Regions from separate parts of the Streptosporangium sp. G11 genome, predicted to be linked through region 2. Evidence: riboswitches for the same ligand, from Rfam matches in the RefSeq annotation. Region 2 holds a riboswitch; each other region holds the start of a gene.
What was found. Region 2 has a riboswitch for cobalamin ahead of ACSDR0_RS07700 (CbtB domain-containing protein). Riboswitches for the same ligand answer to the same signal wherever they lie in the genome.
Positions count from the first base shown of each region.

Region 1: it holds a riboswitch for cobalamin, as region 2 does, so the genes downstream of both, cobN (cobaltochelatase subunit CobN) here and ACSDR0_RS07700 (CbtB domain-containing protein) in region 2, are expected to answer to the same signal.
Region 3: it holds a riboswitch for cobalamin, as region 2 does, so the genes downstream of both, bluB (5,6-dimethylbenzimidazole synthase) here and ACSDR0_RS07700 (CbtB domain-containing protein) in region 2, are expected to answer to the same signal.

Region 1 covers NZ_JBPJUQ010000045.1:18,345-24,514, forward strand. Annotated here, with positions in the region: gene cobN (cobaltochelatase subunit CobN) at 1-3,263, opposite strand, end outside; cobalamin riboswitch at 3,427-3,599, opposite strand; gene ACSDR0_RS32285 (precorrin-3B synthase) at 3,646-5,250, shown strand; gene ACSDR0_RS32290 (precorrin-8X methylmutase) at 5,247-5,873, shown strand; gene ACSDR0_RS32295 (precorrin-2 C(20)-methyltransferase) at 5,894-6,170, shown strand, end outside.
Region 2 covers NZ_JBPJUQ010000005.1:181,342-187,511, reverse strand. Annotated here, with positions in the region: gene arc (proteasome ATPase) at 1-1,346, shown strand, start outside; gene ACSDR0_RS07710 (acyltransferase family protein) at 1,593-2,753, shown strand; gene dop (depupylase/deamidase Dop) at 2,841-4,358, shown strand; adenosylcobalamin (AdoCbl) riboswitch at 4,496-4,629, shown strand; gene ACSDR0_RS07700 (CbtB domain-containing protein) at 4,647-4,841, shown strand; gene ACSDR0_RS07695 (CbtA family protein) at 4,849-5,592, shown strand; gene ACSDR0_RS07690 (histidine phosphatase family protein) at 5,589-6,152, shown strand.
Region 3 covers NZ_JBPJUQ010000082.1:9,009-15,178, forward strand. Annotated here, with positions in the region: gene ACSDR0_RS41610 (PLP-dependent aminotransferase family protein) at 1-853, opposite strand, end outside; gene ACSDR0_RS41615 (MFS transporter) at 1,014-2,249, shown strand; cobalamin riboswitch at 2,367-2,566, shown strand; gene bluB (5,6-dimethylbenzimidazole synthase) at 2,599-3,219, shown strand; gene ACSDR0_RS41625 (LLM class flavin-dependent oxidoreductase) at 3,349-4,362, opposite strand; gene ACSDR0_RS41630 (sporulation protein) at 4,526-5,488, shown strand; gene ACSDR0_RS41635 (hypothetical protein) at 5,687-6,040, opposite strand.

The DNA.
Region 1 (6,170 bases), on a different contig from region 2:
GTGCTGTCGCCGATGTAGGCGGCCGGGGCCTTCCCGGTGAGCGCCCGCACGGTGGCGATCATGCCGCCGTGGTACTGGAAGTAGTCGTCGGAGTCGGCGATGTCGTGCTCGCGGGTGTCGACGTTCTTGGCCGCCACGGCGATCCTGCGGTAGGCCGTCTCCATGTCCTGCCTGGCGGGAACCCCGTCGACGCCCCGGCCGTAGGCGAAGCCGCCCCAGACCGCGTACACCTCGGCCAGGTCGGCGTCGTCGCGCCAGTTGCGGCTGTCGATCAGCGGCAGCAGCCCGGCCCCGTAAGCTCCCGGCCGGGAGCCGAAGATCCGCATGGTGGCCCTGCGCTCGTCGCCGTGCTCGGCCTGGTCGGCCAGCACGTGCGCCCGCACGTAGTTGAGCTCCTCGGGCTCCTCCAGCCCGGCCGCCAGCCGTACGGCGTCGTCCAGCATGGCCACGACGTGCGGGAAGGCGTCGCGGAAGAAACCGCTGATCCTGATGGTGACGTCCACGCGCGGGCGGCCCAGCTCGGCGGCGGGGATGGGCTCCAGGCCGGTGACGCGGCGCGAGGCCTCGTCCCAGACCGGCCGCACGCCGAGCAGCGCCAGCACCTCGGCGACGTCGTCCCCGGCGGTGCGCATGGCGCTGGTCCCCCAGACCGACAGCCCGACCGAACGCGGCCAGTCACCGGTGTCGGCGCGGTAGCGCTCCAGCAGGGAGTCGGCCATCGCCTGGCCGGTCTCCCACGCCAGCCTGCTCGGCACGGCCTTGGGATCGACCGAGTAGAAGTTGCGTCCGGTGGGGAGCACGTTGATCAGCCCGCGCAGCGGAGACCCGCTCGGCCCCGCCGGGACGTAGCCGCCGTCGAGGGCGTGCAGGATCGCGTCGATCTCGTCGGTGGTGCGCGCCAGCCTGGGCACGACCTCGACGGCGGCGAACCGCAGGATGCGCTCCACCGTCTCCAGGTCAGCGCCGACGGCGCCGCGCGCACCGGCCGGGGCGTCCGGTCCGGTGTCCCCGGCCCGGGGCTCCGCCCGGCCCAGGACCTCGGCGGTCACCTCCCCGGCCGCCGACGGGTCCCAGCCGCGGTGCTCCATGGCCTCGACCAGGGCACGGGCCAGGGTCTCGGCCTCGTCGACGCCGATCCGTCCCGCGCTGCCGTCCTCGGCCAGGCCCAGGGCCTCGCGCAGCCCGACGAGCGCCTCGCTGCCCGCCCACATCTGCCGGGCGCGGAGCATGGCCAGCACCAGGTCGACGCGCGGCTGCCCCTCGGGAGCGACTCCCAGCACGTGCAGGCCGTCGCGGATCTGGACGTCCTTGACCTCGCACAGCCAGCCGTCGATGTGCAGCAGGAAGTCGTCGAACTCGGCGTCGTGGGGGCGGTCGGCGACGCCGAGGTCGTGGTCGAGCCTGGCGGCCTGGATGAGCGTCCAGATCTGGGCGCGGATCGCGGGCAGCTTGGCCGGGTCCATCGCCGCGATGGAGGCGTGCTCGTCGAGGAGCTGCTCCAGCCTGGCCATGTCCCCGTAGCTGTCGGCGCGGGCCATCGGCGGGACGAGGTGGTCGACCAGGGTGGCGTGGGCACGGCGCTTGGCCTGGGTGCCCTCGCCGGGGTCGTTGACGAGGAACGGGTAGATGAGCGGCAGGTCGCCGAGCGCGGCGTCCGGGCCGCAGGAGGCCGACAGGCCCGCGGACTTGCCGGGCAGCCACTCCAGGTTGCCGTGCTTGCCCACGTGGACCACGGCGTGCGCGCCGAAGCCGTCGGCCAGCCAGCGGTAGGCGGCCAGGTAGTGGTGGCTGGGCGGCAGGTCGGGGTCGTGGTAGATCGCGATGGGGTTCTCGCCGAAGCCGCGCGGCGGCTGCACCATGACCACCACGTTGCCGGAGCGCAGCGCGGCCAGCACGATCTCGCCCTCCGGGTCGCGCGACCTGTCCACGAACAGCTCGCCGGGCGCCGGGCCCCAGTGCTCCTCCATCCGCGTGCGCAGGTCCGCCGGGAGGGTGGCGTACCACTCGGCGTACCGGCCCGCCGCGATGCGCACCGGGTTTCCGGCGAGCTGCTCCTCGGTGAGCCAGTCCTGGTCCTGCCCGCCCGCGGCGATCAGCGCGTGGATGAGCGCGTCGCCGTCCTGCCCGGTCACCCCGGGCAGCTCGCCCTCGGCGCCGATGTCGTAGCCGCGCTCGCGGAGCGCGGCCAGCAGCCGCACCAGGCTGGCCGGGGTGTCCAGGCCGACGGCGTTGCCGATGCGGGCGTGCTTGGTGGGGTAGGCCGACAGCATCAGCACCAGCCGCCGCTCGGCGGGCGGGATGTGCCGCAGCGCGGCGTGGCGCACGGCGATGCCCGCCACGCGCGAGGCCCGCTCGGGGTCGGCCACGTAGACGGTCAGCCCGTCCTCGTCGATCTCCTTGAAGGAGAACGGCACCGTGATGATCCGCCCGTCGAACTCGGGGATCGCGACCTGGGTGGCGGCGTCCAGCGGGGACAGGCCGTCGTCGTTGTCCTCCCAGGAGGCCCGGCTGCTCGTCAGGCACAGGCCCTGCAGGATCGGCACGTCCAGCTCGGCGAGCGCGCCGACGTCCCAGGCCTCGTCGTCCCCGCCCGCCGACGCGGTCGCCGGGCGGGTGCCTCCCGCGGCGAGTACGGTCACCACCAGGGCGTCCACCGTGCGCAGGACCTCCACCAGGCCGGGCTCGGCGGTGCGCAGGGAGGCGCAGTACACCGGCAGTGCCCGCGCGCCCGCGTCCTCGATCGCCGAGCAGAGCGCCTCGACGAAGGCGGTGTTCCCCGCCACGTGGTGGGCCCGGTAGTAGAGCACCCCGACGACGGGCCCGTCCTGGTCGCGCGCCTCGCGCTCCAGCGTCCCCCACGTGGGGGTGGGCTCGGGCGCGGCGAACCCGTGGCCGGTGAGCAGCAGCGTGTCGGACAGGAAGTGGTGCAGCTCGGTCAGGTTGGCCGGGCCGCCGTGGGCGAGGTAGGCGTGCGCCTCGGCGCAGACCCCGCCCGGCACGGTGGACAGCTCCATCAGCTCGGCGTCCGGCGCCTGCTCGCCGCCGAGGACGACGACGGGCCTGGGCCCGGCGAGCAGGGCGTCCAGGCCCTCCTCCCAGGCGCGGCGCCCGCCGAGCAGGCGGACCACGACCAGGTCGGCGCCCTCCAGCAGTGGCGGGAGGTCGGCGGCGGCGAGCCTGGCGGGGTTGCCGAGCCGGTAGTCGGCGCCGCTCGCGCGAGCGCTCAGCAGGTCGGTGTCGGAGGTCGAGAGCAGGAGGATCACACGCCACACTCCAGGAGAGGCAGGGCGGTACGGCCCAGGGGTGCCACGGCGTGGCGGGGGAACGGCGATGCCACGGCGTAGCGGGAAAACGGCGATGCCACGGCATGGCGGGGGAACGGCGAAAAGCGCACGGAGCTTCCTCCCTCGGGGTCCTCGCCCCGGGTCGTCGTCGGCCGCGACGGCTGGAGTCTCCTGGCTCCCGGATCGGTGCTCACCCCGGCCTTCCCGTCCGTCGTCGGACAGTGGCCCGGGTGGGGTTCGCTCCCCGGTTACAGTGGCGGGACCGCGCCGGAATCACACCGGCTTCCTCCCTTTGCCGTCGCCACCGATGACACTACGGCAGTCCGGTTCGTTGCAAGAAACTGGCGTTAACATCCTCTGAGTGTTCATTGCCGACTTTTCCGGACGATCGCGACTCGACGCGTGCCCCGGGGCGCTTCAGGTCCATGCCGCCGCGGACGGCGGCCTGGCCCGCGTCCGCGTGCCCGGAGGCCGTCTGACCCCCTTCCAGCTGCGCGAGCTCGCCGACGCCGCCTCCGCGTACGGCGGCGGCGTCATCGAGCTGACCTCCCGCGCGAACGTCCAGGTACGCGGCCTCGGCCCGGAGAGTCCTGACAGCGGTACGGGGAGCGGATTCGCCGCGCGGATGGCGGAGGCGGGCCTGCTGCCCTCGGCGACGCACGAGCGGGTACGCAACATCCTCGCCTCCCCGCTGACCGGGCTGGACGGGCTGACCGGGCTGGACGTCGCGGGCGGCACGGGCGGCACGGGCCGTACGAACCACGCGGGCGGCGGGATCGCCGACGTCACCCCGCTGATCGGCGAGCTGGACCGGCGGCTGTGCGCCCGGCCCGCCCTCGCCGCCCTGCCCGGACGGTTCATGTTCGCCCTCGACGACGGCCGGGGGGACGTGGCCGGTCTGGGGGCGGACGCCGGGATCCTGCCGACGGGACCGGACGAGGCCGCGCTGATCCTCGCCGGGACCGACAGCGGGCTGCGCGTCCCACTGGGCGGAGCCGTGACCGCCCTGCTCGCCGCCGCCGAGGCGTTCCTCGACGAGCTGTCCACCCGGGACGTCACCGCGTGGCGGATCTCCGAACTTCCCGACGGCCCCTCCCTGATCGCCGTCCGCGTGCGAACCGCCCTGGGGATCTCCGGTACGGCGCCCTTCGAACCGGTGAGACCGCGAGCGGCGACCCTCGGGCCGGTCGGGGTCGTCGGGAGCGCGGACGTGACCGGAGTCGGAGCCGGGATCGAGGGAAACCCCGGAGGCGGCGGCAGGGGTGGCACCGGGGGCGGAGACGCGCGGGTCGCGCTCGGGGTGGCGGTCCCGCTGGGGCGGCTGACCTCCGCGTCGGCACGACTGCTCGCGGACGCCGCCTCGGGCGGGGAGATCCGGCTCACGCCGTGGCGGGGCGTGGTCCTGCCCGGCCTGGACGGCGCCGAGGTCGCGGGCACCGCCGCCCGGCTGGAGGCCGCCGGGCTGATCGTCGACCCCGGCTCCCCGTGGATCGGCGTGACGGCCTGCACCGGCCGCCCAGGCTGCGCCAAGTCCCTGGCCGACGTCCAGGCCGACGCGGCCACCGCCATCGGCATGGCCCAGCCGTCCGCCGCCCCGCCGTCCGGTGGCAGACCGCCCAGGGGCGAGCCGCCCGAGGACAGGTCGTCCAAGAGCGAGCCGTCCAAAGGTGAGCCGCCCGAGGTCAGGTCGTCCAGGGGTGAGCCGTCCAAGGACAGGTCGTTCAGGAGCGAGCCGTCCGAGGGGGGACCGCCTGTGGCCCCGCCGTCCGCGATCGGGCCGGGCACCGATACGCTCCCCGTGCACTGGGCGGGCTGCGCCAGGCGCTGCGGTCGCCCGAGAGGCCGGGTCGCGGACGTGGTCGCCACCGGCGACGGCTACCGCCTGGAACTGGACGGCACCGGCCTGACCTGCTCCGGCATCGAGGAGACCGCGGCCGCGGTGGCGGCCGCCAGAGGGGAACTGTGATCGACTACGTCCGCGACGGCGCGGAGATCTACCGCCGCTCCTTCGCCACCATCCGCGCGGAAGCCGACCTGGACGGCCTGCCCGCCGACGTCGCCCGGGTCGCGGTCCGCATGATCCACGCCTGCGGGATGGTCGACCTGGTGGGCGATCTGCGCTGGTCGCCCGGTGTCGTGGCCTCGGCGCGCGAGGCGCTCCGCGCGGGCGCGCCGGTGCTCTGCGACGCCATGATGGTCGCCTCCGGGGTGACCCGGCGCCGCCTGCCCGCGGGTAACGAGGTGGTCTGCACCCTCGGTGACCCCCGGGTGCCGGAACTCGCCGCGGAGCTGGGCACCACCCGCAGCGCCGCCGCGCTGGAGCTGTGGCGCGACAGGCTCCAGGGCTCGGTGGTCGCGATCGGCAACGCGCCGACCGCGCTGTTCCGGCTGCTGGAGATGGTCGAGGAGGGCGCGGGCCGCCCGGCCGCCGTGATCGGCGTCCCGGTCGGCTTCATCGGCGCCGCCGAGTCCAAGGAGGCCCTCGCCGAACACCCGGCGAACCTGGAGTACCTGGTCGTGAACGGACGCCGGGGCGGAAGCGCGATGACCGCCGCCGCGGTCAACGCGATGGCGAGCGAGGAAGAGTGAGCGACGACGTGACCGCACGCGTGACCGGACGACTGTGGGGCGTGGGCCTGGGACCCGGCGACCCCGAACTGGTGACCGTCAAGGCCGCCCGCCTGATCGGCCAGGCGGATGTGATCGCCTTCCACAGCGCCCGCCACGGCCGGAGCATCGCCCGCTCGGTGGCCGCCCCCTACCTGCGGGAGGGCCAGGTCGAGGAGGCGCTCATCTACCCGCTCACCACCGAGACCACCGACCACCCGGGGGGCTACCAGGGGGCGATCGACGACTTCTACGCCGCCTGCGCGGTGCGGCTGGCGG
Region 2 (6,170 bases):
TCAACGAGGCGCTCAACGTGGTCGAGGCCCTTGGCTTCGAGGAGCTCGGCGAGATCGTGATGCTCAAGGAGCTCCTTGAGGACGGCCAGCGCGCGCTGGTGATCTCGCACGCCGACGAGGAGCGGGTGGTGAAGCTCGCCGAGTCGCTGATGGACCAGCCGATCCGGGCGGGCGACTCCCTGCTGCTCGAACCGCGCTCCGGCTACGTCTACGAGCGCATCCCCAAGTCCGAGGTCGAGGAGCTCGTCCTGGAGGAGGTGCCCGACATCTCCTACGAGGAGATCGGCGGGCTCATGCGGCAGATCGAGCAGATCCGGGACGCCATCGAGCTCCCGTACCTGCACGCCGACCTCTTTCGCGAGCACAAGCTCCGCCCGCCCAAGGGCGTCCTGCTCTACGGGCCGCCCGGCTGCGGCAAGACGCTCATCGCCAAGGCCGTCGCCAACTCCCTGGCCAAGCAGGTCGCGGAGAAGACCGGGCAGTCCGGCAAGAGCTTCTTCCTCAACATCAAGGGTCCCGAGCTTCTCAACAAGTACGTCGGCGAGACCGAGCGGCACATCCGCCTGGTCTTCCAGCGGGCTCGCGAGAAGGCCTCCGAGGGCACCCCGGTGATCGTGTTCTTCGACGAGATGGACTCGATCTTCCGGACCCGAGGCTCGGGCGTCTCCTCCGACGTCGAGAACACCATCGTTCCCCAGCTCCTGTCGGAGATCGACGGCGTCGAGGGCCTGGAGAACGTCATCGTGATCGGCGCCTCCAACCGCGAGGACATGATCGACCCGGCGATCCTGCGGCCCGGCCGCCTGGACGTCAAGATCAAGATCGAGCGGCCGGACGCCGAGGCGGCCAAGGACATCTTCTCCAAGTACCTCATCCCGGAGCTCCCGCTCCACGCCGAGGACCTCTCTGAGCACGGCTCCAACCGCCAGGAGACCATCTCCGGCATGATCCAGCGGGTCGTCGAGCGGATGTACACCGAGAGCGAGGAGAACCGCTTCCTCGAGGTGACCTACGCCAACGGCGACAAGGAGGTCCTGTACTTCAAGGACTTCAACTCCGGCGCGATGATCCAGAACATCGTCGACCGCGGCAAGAAGATGGCGATCAAGCAGTTCCTGGAGACCGGGCAGAAGGGCCTGAGGATCCAGCACCTCCTGGCGGCCTGCGTGGACGAGTTCTCCGAGAACGAGGACCTGCCCAACACCACCAACCCCGACGACTGGGCCCGCATCTCCGGCAAGAAGGGCGAGCGGATCGTCTACATCCGCACCCTCGTGACGGGCAAGCAGGGCACCGAGGCCGGACGTTCCATCGACACGGTGGCCAACACCGGTCAATACCTGTAACCACTAACCACGCGTGACCGGCGGCGCGGTCCCCCTCGCGGGGGCCGCGCCGCCGGCGTCTGGTCCGCGCCTTTCGAGCTCCTCGTTTTTCGCCGACCGATAAACCTTGTCCTGTTTTATCCCTTTTTGTCGTTGTAGGTCCGTATCTCCTTTCACATCGGTCCCGGAAATAGACGGCCGTCACAGGGAACCCGAATGATCGAGGCGCCGTCCAAGTGGCGTGCGTGAACATTCCGGCCCGGCCGCGTGGTGAACGGCACGGGGTCTCGCGAGGCGTCTCGGGGAAGCGGCCGCCTCGCCGAACTCGACCTCCTGCGCTTCTTCGCCGCCATGGCGGTGCTCGCCTTTCACTACTTCATCGCCTTCGCCTCGGTGTGGGGCGACCGCCCGGCCGAGCTGTTCCCGGCGATCTCCACCCTCTCCGGGCTCGGCATCCTCGGTGTCGAGCTGTTCTTCATGATCAGCGGCTTCGTGATCCTGATGAGCATCTGGGGCCGGGGCCTGGGAGCCTTCGCCCTCTCCCGGCTGGTGCGGCTCTTTCCCGCCTACTGGGTCAGCGTGGCCGTCACCGCCGCGGTCTACGGGCTGACCGCCGCCACGGCCCTGGACCCCAAGCTCAGCCTCGGTGAGTACGGGATCAACCTCACGATGCTCCAGCGGGCCTTCGGCGTCTACGACGCCAACGGCGTCTACTGGTCGCTCTGGGTGGAGCTCCGCTTCTACGTGCTGATCTCGATCTTGGTGATCATCGGGGTCACGCTCAACCGCTGCCTGGTCTTCATGGGCGTCTGGCTGCTGGCGGCCGGGTTCTTCGCCGGGAGCGAGGAGGCCTGGGTCGACCTGGTGGTCATGCCCAAGTACGCGGCGTACTTCGTCGGGGGCATGGCGTTCTTCCTGATGACGAGGTTCGGCCCCAGGCTCGTCCTGTGGTGCCTGGCCGGGATCAGCGGTGGCCTGGCCGTCAACGCGGCGCTCGACCGGGTGGCCGGGCGCGTCGAGAACGTCGGCTACGCCGCGATGCCCGTGCCCGGCTGGGCCGTGGTCGCCACCGTGATCGGTTTCTACGTGCTCATGGCGATGGTGGCGCTCGGCTGGCTGCGGTGGCTGCGCTGGCGCGGCCTGGTCGTCCTGGGCGCGCTCACCTACCCGCTCTACCTGTTCCACACCCCGGCCGCGGTCCTGATCGTCCCCGCCCTGCGGGACGTGCTGCCGCCCCCGCTGACCGCCCTGGTCACCCTGCTGGCCGCGATGGTGTTCTCCTACCTGGTGTACCGGGTGGCCGAGCGCCCGCTTCAGGAGTTCGTCAAATCCAGGCGGCGGAGGAGGGCCGCATCGCCGTCCACGTCACAGCTCCCCGCGCTCTCCTCGATTCCCCTCGCAACGGGCGAAAAGGCTTCGGTGCCATAACTGTCCGACCACCGGGCATAGTGAAGGGTCTAGGGTCGGGAATAGATACCACGGAGAGAAACAGTCCCTGACGAACAGAGGGTGCGCATGACGGTACGGCGGGTGATGGGCATCGAGACCGAATACGGCATCTCCGTGCCCGGACAGCCGGGGGCCAACGCGATGGTGACCTCCTCTCAGGTCGTGAACGCCTATCTGGCGGCCTCGGCCGCCAGGGCCCGGCGCGCGCGATGGGACTTCGAGGAGGAGAACCCGCTGCGGGACGCCCGGGGGTTCGACCTCGCGCGGGAGGTGGCCGACCAGAGCCAGCTGACCGACGAGGACCTCGGCCTGGCGAACGTGATCCTCACCAACGGGGCCCGGCTGTACGTGGACCACGCCCATCCCGAATACTCCACGCCCGAGTGCACCAATCCTCGGGCGGCGGTGATCTGGGACAAGGCGGGCGAGCGGGTGATGCACGACGCGGCGGTCCGCGCCTCGGCGATGCCGGCCAACGCCCCGATCCAGCTCTACAAGAACAACACCGACAACAAGGGCGCCTCCTACGGCTGCCACGAGAACTACCTCATGCGCCGGGCCACCTCGTTCGCCGACATCGTCAGGCACCTGACGCCGTTCTTCGTCTCCCGGCAGGTCGTCACCGGGGCGGGCAAGGTCGGCATCGGCCAGGACTCCCGGGGCGAGGGCTTCCAGATCAGCCAGCGGGCCGACTTCTTCGAGGTCGAGGTGGGCCTGGAGACGACGCTCAAGCGGCCGATCATCAACACCCGGGACGAGCCCCACGCCGACCCGGAGAAATACCGCCGGCTGCACGTCATCATCGGCGACGCCAACATGTCGGAGATCTCGACCTACCTGAAGCTGGGATCGACCGCGCTGGTCCTGGCCATGATCGAGGACAACTACTTCACCCGCGACCTGGCCGTGGACAACCCCGTCCAGGCCCTGCGCGCGGTCTCGCACGACCCCACGCTCAAGTACGAGATCGCCATGCGCGACGGCCGCAGGCTGACGGCCGTGCAGCTCCAGATGGAATACCTGGAGCTCGCGCGCAAGTACGCCGAGGAGCGCAGCGCCAACGGCCTGGACGAGCCCACCAAGGACATCCTGGAGCGCTGGGAGTCGGTCCTCACCCGCCTGGCGGAAGACCCGATGCAGCTGTCCGGGGAGCTCGACTGGGTGGCCAAGCTGGAGCTCCTGGAGGGCTACCGCACCCGTGACGGCCTTTCCTGGTCGCACCCGCGCCTGCAGCTCGTCGATCTCCAGTACTCCGACATCCGTCCCGACCGGGGGCTCTACAACCGGCTGGTCGCCCGGGGCCGCATGCAGCGCCTGGTCACCGAGGAAGAGGTCCAGAGGGCCATCGAGGTGCCGCCCAACGACACCCGGGCCTACTTCCGCGGCCGATGCCTGAGCCAGTACAGCGAGTCGGTGGCCGCGGCCTCCTGGGACTCGGTCATCTTCGACATCCCCGGCCGCGAGTCGTTGCAGCGCGTCCCCACCCTTGAGCCGCTGCGCGGCACCAAGGCCCATGTGGGCGAGCTGTTCGACCGCTGCCGTACCGCCGCGGAGCTGGTGACGGCGCTGACCGGCGAGCAGTGACTCTCGCGAGGGGGGAGGCGGCCCGGCCGGGCCGCCTCCCCCCTCGGCGTACCCGAGGGCCCATCAGGGGGCTTCGTTACATCAGATCCCGTCAAAGCGGACATCCGGATTGACGGGGGACGGAGAACCGGGATACGTTCCGGGTGTTTTGTGGCGGTGCGAGGGAAATCCGGTGAGATTCCGGTGCGGTCGCGCCACTGTGACCGGCTCCCCGGAGCCGGAAGTCAGGTCAGACTCGGCCGCCACCGACCTACGAAAAGGGACGCGTCAATCCCGGAGGAGGTGGCCGTGAGCCAGATCTCGGCACCGCACACCCAGCCCATCCCATGGCCCTCGCTCACCCGCTGGCTGCTCGCCGTACCGGTGCTGCTGCTCCTCGCCTACCTGGTCACCTTCGACCAGGGCGCGATCTCACAGGCGGGAAACTACCTGCACGAACTCATGCACGACGGGCGTCACCTGCTCGGCGTGCCGTGCCACTGAGCCACAGGTGATCACCAAACTCATCGTCCGGGGCCTCGTCGTCGGACTGCTCGCAGGGCTGCTCGCGGCAGTCTTCGCCTACACCGTCGGCGAACCGCGCATCGACCAGGCCATCGCGCTGGAGGAGGCGGCCGCCGCGGCCGCCGCCCCGGCCGAATCGCACGACGACACCGAGGCCGCGGCCCACTCCCACGACGGGGAGGAGGCCCTGGTCAGCAGGGACGGGCAGCGCTTCGGGCTCTTCCTCGCCCTCGGCCTGTACGGCCTCGCGGTCGGGGGCCTGTTCTCCCTCGTCTACGCGGCCGTACGCGGCCGGGCGGGACCCCGCTCGGAACCGGTGCTCGCGGTGAGCCTCGCCGCCGCCGCGTTCACCTCCGTCGTCCTCATCCCCTTCGTGAAATATCCCGCCAATCCACCGGCCGTCGGTGACCCGGAGACCATCAACCAGCGCACCGTGCTCTACCTGGTCGCCGTGGTCATCGGAATCCTCGCCGTCGCCGCGGGCATCGCCGCCTACCGCTACGCCTCGCGGAGCGAACCGTGGGTGCGCTGGCTGTCGGCGGGCGCCGCGGTGCTGATCCCCGTCGTCGCGGCCTGGATCCTCCTGCCGGAGATCTCGGAGGTGCCCCAGGGCTTCCCCGCCGACCTCCTGTGGGACTTCCGGGTCGCCTCCATAGGAACCCAGGTGGTCTTCTGGGCCGGCGTCGGCGCGCTGTTCGCCTTCGCCGCTCGCAGGCGCGGCCCGGTGTGACGACCCCCTCGGGGGTCACCCGCCTGCTCCTGGTCTGCCACGCCTCCACCTCGGCGACGGTACGGGCCGCGTTCCCGGGCGACGAGTCGCTCGACGAACGCGGCCTGCGCCGGGCCGAGAAGATGGCAGGGGACTTCGGCGCCGGTCCCGCGGCCTGCCCCGCCGAGCTGCGCTGCGTCCAGACGGCGGCGGCGCTCGGTCTGCGGGCCGAGCACGACCCGTTGCTGGCCGACTGTGATTACGGCCGCTGGAGCGGCATGACGCTCGGCGAGGTCGAGGCCGCCGAACCCGAGGCGCTCGCCTCCTGGCTCGGCGACCCCGGCGCGGCGCCCCACGGCGGGGAACCGGTCACCGCGCTCCTCGCCAGGGTGTCCGGCTGGCTCGCCGTCCGCGCCCCCGGCAGGGCCGTCGCGGTCACCCACCCGGCGATCATCCGGGCCGCGGTCGTCCACGCCCTCGGCGCCCCCGCCCAGTCCTTCTGGCGGGTCGACGTCGCGCCACTGGCCCGCGTGACGCTCACCGGCCGCGGCGGGCGCTGGCGGCTCGGCTACTTCCCCTGACGGCTCGACCGCTCGACG
Region 3 (6,170 bases), on a different contig from region 2:
CATCCTCGATCACCACGGCGCCACGCCGCCCGGCCCATTCGAGCAGCGCGGCGCGGCGGCCGAGCGACATCGGCATGCCCAGCGGGAACTGGTGTGACGGCGTGACGTAGACGAGGCGGGCGGAGTCGGGAAGGGCGGCCACGTCCAGGCCCTCCCCGTCGACGGGGACGCCGACGACCCGCGCCCCCAGAGACTCGAACAGCAGCCTGGCCGGAGGGTAGCCCGGCTCCTCGACGGCCACCTGGCAGCCGGGGTCGATCATGACGCGGCCGATCAGGTCGAGCGCCTGCTGGGCTCCGTGCGTGACGAGCACGTCATCGGCGCTCGCCCGCACCGAGCGGGAGACGCCGACGTGGCGGGCGACGGCCTCCCGCAGTCCCGCGTGCCCGGAGAAATCTCCGTAGCCCGCGGAGCGCGCCGACGCCGGGCGCAGCTCGCGGGCGACGAGCCTGCGCCACGTTTCGAACGGGAACAGCCGCACGTCGGGAACGCCCACCCTGAAGTCGTAGACCGGCTCCCCCTCCGGTTCGGTCCACGGGGGAGCCGGGGAGCGCCAGAGGCGGCGGGGCCGCACGCCGCCCGCGGGCGCGTTCCTGGGGCGGGCACGGGCGAGGGGCTCGGCGCACACGAAGGTACCCGCCCCGGCCTGGCCGACGAGAACGCCCTCGGCGGCCAGCCGCTCGTAGGCGAGGGCCACGGTGTTGCGCGACACGTCGAGCCGCCGCGCCAGCTCGCGGGTCGGGGGCAGGCGCTCTCCCGGGCGCAGGCGGCCGTCGAGGACGGCGTCCAGGAGCTGCCGGTAGATGCGGGCGGACAGGTCGCCGCGCCCGGTGAGGCTCACATGGAAGTCCATCCGGCCCTCCCCACATTGGCCCAGCGATTTGGCCCCATATTGGATCTTATATGGGGTCAATCAGCTCAATAAAGTTACCCCCGTAAAGATCGTGTCAGGCTCTCACCGGCCGGAACATCACCCGGGCACGTCGCGAGCGCCCGGCCAGAGAAGGAGCCCCATGTTCAGCCGGATCACACCTCCCTCCGGGCCGCCCAGGGTCCTGGCCCTCGCGCAGCTGGCCAACTCCATCGGGGACGGCGCGTACTACGTGTGCTCGGCGCTCTACTTCACCCGGATCGTGGGACTCTCGCCGACCCAGGTCGGCTTCGCGCTGACACTCGGCTGGGCCGTCGGCTTCGTGGCGGGGGTCCCGCTCGGCCACCTCGCCGACCGCCGGGGAGCTCGCGGCACGGCGGTCCTGCTGGCCGTCGCCACGGCCGCCTCGGTCGGCTCGTTCCTGTTCGTCCGTTCCTTCCCCGCGTTCGTCGTGATCGCCTGCCTGTACGCGACCTCGCAGTGCGGTCTCGCCGCCGCCAGGCAGGCGCTGCTCGCCGGGCTGGTGGACAGGGCGCAGCGGACCCGGATCCGGGCCCACCTGCAGGCGACGGTCAACGCCGGGCTGGCGGTCGGCGCCGCGCTCGGCGGGGCGGCGCTGCACCTCGACACCCGTGCGGCCTACCTGACGGTCCTCGCGATGGACGCGCTGAGTTTCCTGCTCTCCGCCCTGATCCTGCTCCGCCTTCCCCCGGTGCCGCCCACGGCGCCCGCGCCCGCGGGCGAACCGGCCCTGGCGGTGCTCAGGGACAGGCCGTACGCGCTGCTCTCCTTCCTCAACATGATCACGCTGCTGAACATGCCGCTGCTCAGCCTGGTCATCCCCCTGTGGATCGTCCAGCGGACCGAGGCCCCGAGCTGGACGGTCTCCGCCCTGCTGATCCTCAACACCCTGGGCGTCGTGCTCTTCCAGGTACGGGTGGCCCGGCGGGTCACGGACCTGGAGACCGCCTCCCGGACCGTGCGGCGGGCGGGTGTGGTGCTGCTCGCCGCGTGCGCGGTGTTCGCCCTGTCGTCGACCTGGTCCTCGGCGTGGGCGGCCGCGCTCATCCTGCTCCTCGCGGCCTGCCTGCAGGTGTTCGGCGAGATGGCGCACGCCTCCGGCGCCTGGGAGATCGGGTTCGACCTCGCCCCGGCCGACAAGCAGGGCCAGTACCAGGGATTCTTCGGATCCGGAGCGGCGGTCGCCAGGATGCTCGGCCCACTACTGCTCACGACGCTGATCCTCACCTGGGGCACCCCGGGCTGGCTGGCGCTCGGCGGCCTGTTCCTGCTGTCCGGCCTCGCCACCGGACCGGCCGTGCGCTGGGCCCAGCGGACCCGGCGGGCGGAACCGGCCGCCAAGGAGATGGCAGGGTAACGGGCGAGGACAGCAGGCCCCCTTGCCCCGCACCGCGGTGCGGGGCAAGGGGGGCCGGACGCGGGTCTCCCCCACTCCCCGATGCCATGGCGAGCGCGGAAATCCGTTACCGTACGGAACGGCGAACTGTTGTGAGGTGCCCCGCCCCGGCGGGGAGAATCGGGAAGCCGGTGTGATTCCGGCACGGGCCCGCCGCGGTGACCGGGAAGCCACCACCCATGCGCGTACGCGCGGCCACTGGTCCGAAAGGACTGGGAAGGCGGGTGGTCAAGCGTCGATCCGGAAGTCCGAAGACCGGCCTCGCGTCCACGGCCCCGGCACGGGGCATGTACACAGCGGGAGCCTGCCCATGGACCACCGGATTTACGACGTCATCCACCGCCGCCGCGACGTACGCGCGCAGTTCACCGGCGAGCCCGTCCCCGACGAGGTCCTGCACCGGATCCTGTCGGCGGCCCACGCCGCCCCCAGCGTGGGGCTCTCCCAGCCGTGGGACTTCGTCCTCGTGCGCGACACCGCCATCCGCGAGGCGTTCCACGACCACGTCCATCACGAGCGGGAGGTCTTCGCCGCGACCCTCGACGCCTCCGCCGCGCGGCGATTCGCCCGAATCAAGATCGACGGAGTGCTGGAGTCGACGCTATCGATCGTGGTCACCTACGACCCGGACCGGGGCGGCCCCGCCGTCCTCGGCCGTCACGCCATCGCCGACGCGGGCCTGTACTCGGTGTGCCTGGCCATCCAGAACCTCTGGCTGGCCGCCACCGCCGAGAACCTCGGCGTCGGCTGGGTGTCGTTCTACCGCGAGCCCTTCCTCGGCGACCTCCTCGCCATCCCGGCCGGAGTCCGCCCTCTCGCCTGGTTGTGCCTCGGACCGGTGACCCACCTCGAGACCACACCCGACCTCGAACGGCACGGCTGGCGCCACCGGCGCCCTCTGCGAGACGCCGTCCACCACGACCGCTGGTGAGGTTCGCCGCGTTCCGTTGAGATGCCGGGCCCGCCGACCCCGGTCCGGCGGGTCACGGCGCGGGGACTCACGGCGGTGACGCGGAGGAGGCCGAGTCTCTCCGCGGGCGGTGTTCCGGCACCGGAGTCGTCAGCCGCCGAGTCTCGGCAGCACCTCGGCGCCCAGCCGGCGGATGTTCTCCAGGGTGCGGGCGTGCTCGCCCGCACCCTCGACCATGAGGATCAGGTGTTCGAGCCCGGTCGCCTCGCGGGTGCGCCTGATCGTCTCCACGCAGTGGTCGGCGTCACCCACCGGATGGACGCCGGTCAGGAAGTCGACGTACTCCCCCACGTCCCGTACCGGCCGCCGCCGGCCGTCCACCGGCACGTACCCGTCCAGGCCGGGCTCCAGCCAGCGGGGCATGGCGGCTTTCAGCTCCCGCACGGCCGCCCTCGTCGAGTCGGCCACGTATCCGACGACGGCGGCCACGTGGCGGGCCGCGCCCGGCGGAGCGGCTCCCGGCGCGGGTGGGCGCGCCGCGTCGTAACCGGCGAGCATCGCGGCCTTGCCCGCGTCGTCCACGTGCATGCCGAGCAGCATCGGCAGCCCCCGCGCGGCCGCCAGCCGCGTCGTTTCCGGCGAGGTGCACGCCACGACGGGCCGCATCGACGCCGCCGGTACCATCGCGACCTCGCGGAAACGGAAGAACTCCCCCTCGGCCGACACCGTGCGCTGTTCCAGGGCCCGGCACAGCAGGTCGAGAGACTCGGCGAAGCCGCGCTCGAACCTCTCCAGGCCGGTGCCGAACACCTCCAGGTCCACCCAGGGCCCGCCCCTGCCGACCCCCAGCGTGAAACGCCCGCCGGACAGGTGGTGCAACATCGCCGCCTGCTCGGCCAGCGCCACCGGGTGCTGGGTGGACAGCACGCTCACGGCCGTCCCGACCCCGATCGTCCGCGTACGTCCGAGCGCCACGGCCGCCAGCGTGGCCGCCGACGGGCAGACCCCGTACGACATGAAGTGGTGCTCGGCGATCCACGCGTCGTCGAACCCCGCCTCCTCCGCGACCGCGATCGCCTCCACGCAGTCACGCAGCACCCGTCCCTGCGGCCTGCCGGGGAAACCGGCCGCGACCAGGAAGATTCCGATCCGCACCCGGCTCATGATCTCTCATGTACGGATCGGCGGCCGCGGATTCGGGGGACCCGCTCGAAGAACCGGGTGAGGAACAGTTTTTACCCACCGGTCCGCTCCGGGGGGAACCGCGCCCCCACAGTGATCGTTTGACGTGCGGCCACAACACGCACGTGAACGAGGAGAGGAAACCGTGATCTTCAAACGGATGCTGGGAGCCTTCGGGGTCGGAGCCCCTTCGGTGGACACCGTCCTGGCCACCCCGCGGGCGCGGCCCGGCGAGTCGCTGCGCGGCGAGGTACGCGTGAAGGGCGGTGACTTCGACGCCGACATCCAGTACATCGCCCTCGGGCTGGTCGCCAGGACGGAATCCGAGCACGGCGAGGGTGAGCAGGTCGGCCTGCTGGAGTTCTTCCGCACGCAGGTCTCCGGAGCGTTCCGGCTGCGCGGCGGCGAGGACAAGGTCGTGCCGTTCCAGTTCCCGGTGCCGTGGGAGACTCCGGTCACCGAGGTCGCCGGACAGCACCTGCGCGGCATGGCCATGGGGGTGCGCACCGAGCTGGCGATCGCCGCGGCCGTCGACAAGGGCGACATGGACCCGGTCGAGATCGAGCCGCTGGCCTCCCAGCAGGCCGTGCTGGACGCCTTCGTACGACTCGGCTTCCACTTCAAGGGTGCCGACCTGGAGCACGGCCACATCTACGGCCTCGGCCAGCAGCTGCCGTTCTACCAGGAGATCGAGTTCTACCCGCCGCCCGCCTACGCCGGGCGGATCAACGAGATCGAGCTGACCTTCGTCGCCACTCCCACGGGCCTGGACATCGTGGTGGAGGCCGACAAGCGCTCCGGCGGCCACGGCTCCGGGGGCGACGCCTTCGGCCGCTGGCAGGCCGGCCACCAGGAGGCGGCGCACCGCGACTGGGCCTCGGAGATCAACGGCTGGCTGGCCGCGCTCTCCCAGCGCTCCCACGGCGGCGGTTTCCAGTACGGCGGCCACGACCCGTACGCCCGGCACGACGGTCACCACGGCTCCCACCACGGCCATCACGAGCGCGGCCCCGGCTGGGGCGGCGTCGCGGCCGGTGTGGCCGGTGGCCTCGTGGCCGCCGAGGTCGTCGACGAGATCTTCGAGGACGAGGGGGAAGAGGAGGAGTGACCGTGCCGGGACTCGCCCGATGAGCCCGCGCACCCCGAAACGATGACGGCCCGTCCCGCGAAACCGCGGGGCGGGCCGTCGTCTCGGCCGGGCGAACGGCAGGCCTCCGGCTCGTTCCTCAAAGCCCGGGGGCCGCGAGACCCGCGCGGCCGCCTTCTTCCGGGGTCCCGCCGGGCCCCCGCCCGGCGGGAGCCGCTTTCAGCAGGTGACGGTCCTCTCGTACTTCGCGAACGCGGCCTGCGGGACGAACGCCCAGAACCTCCTCTGGTTGTTCTTCATGGTGAAGCACCAGCTGTCCTTGCCTCGCTTGACGAGCACCTTCACCCTCATCGTCCTGCCGCACTTGTTCGTCAGCGCGACTCCCTGCCGGATGATCAGTTGGCGCTTGACGCAGGCCGGAGCGGTGCCGGCCGACGCGGACGCCGCCCCCGCCGCGGTGACGGCGGTGGCGGTGGTCGTCGCCGATGCCGCGCCGGCCGCGCCCGCGGGCGCCAGGGCGAGGGCCGCCGAGGCGACGACGACGGCGGTGGAAATTTTCAGCGTGCTGAGCATGGGGACTGTCTCCTGGTGTCGGCTCTCTCTACGGGAATGGTGTTCGAAACGCGGGACGACGATCCGCGGAGGTGGTCGCGGGGGCCCCGTGCCGTCCGGGCGGACGGCACGGGGAAACGGCACGCCATGC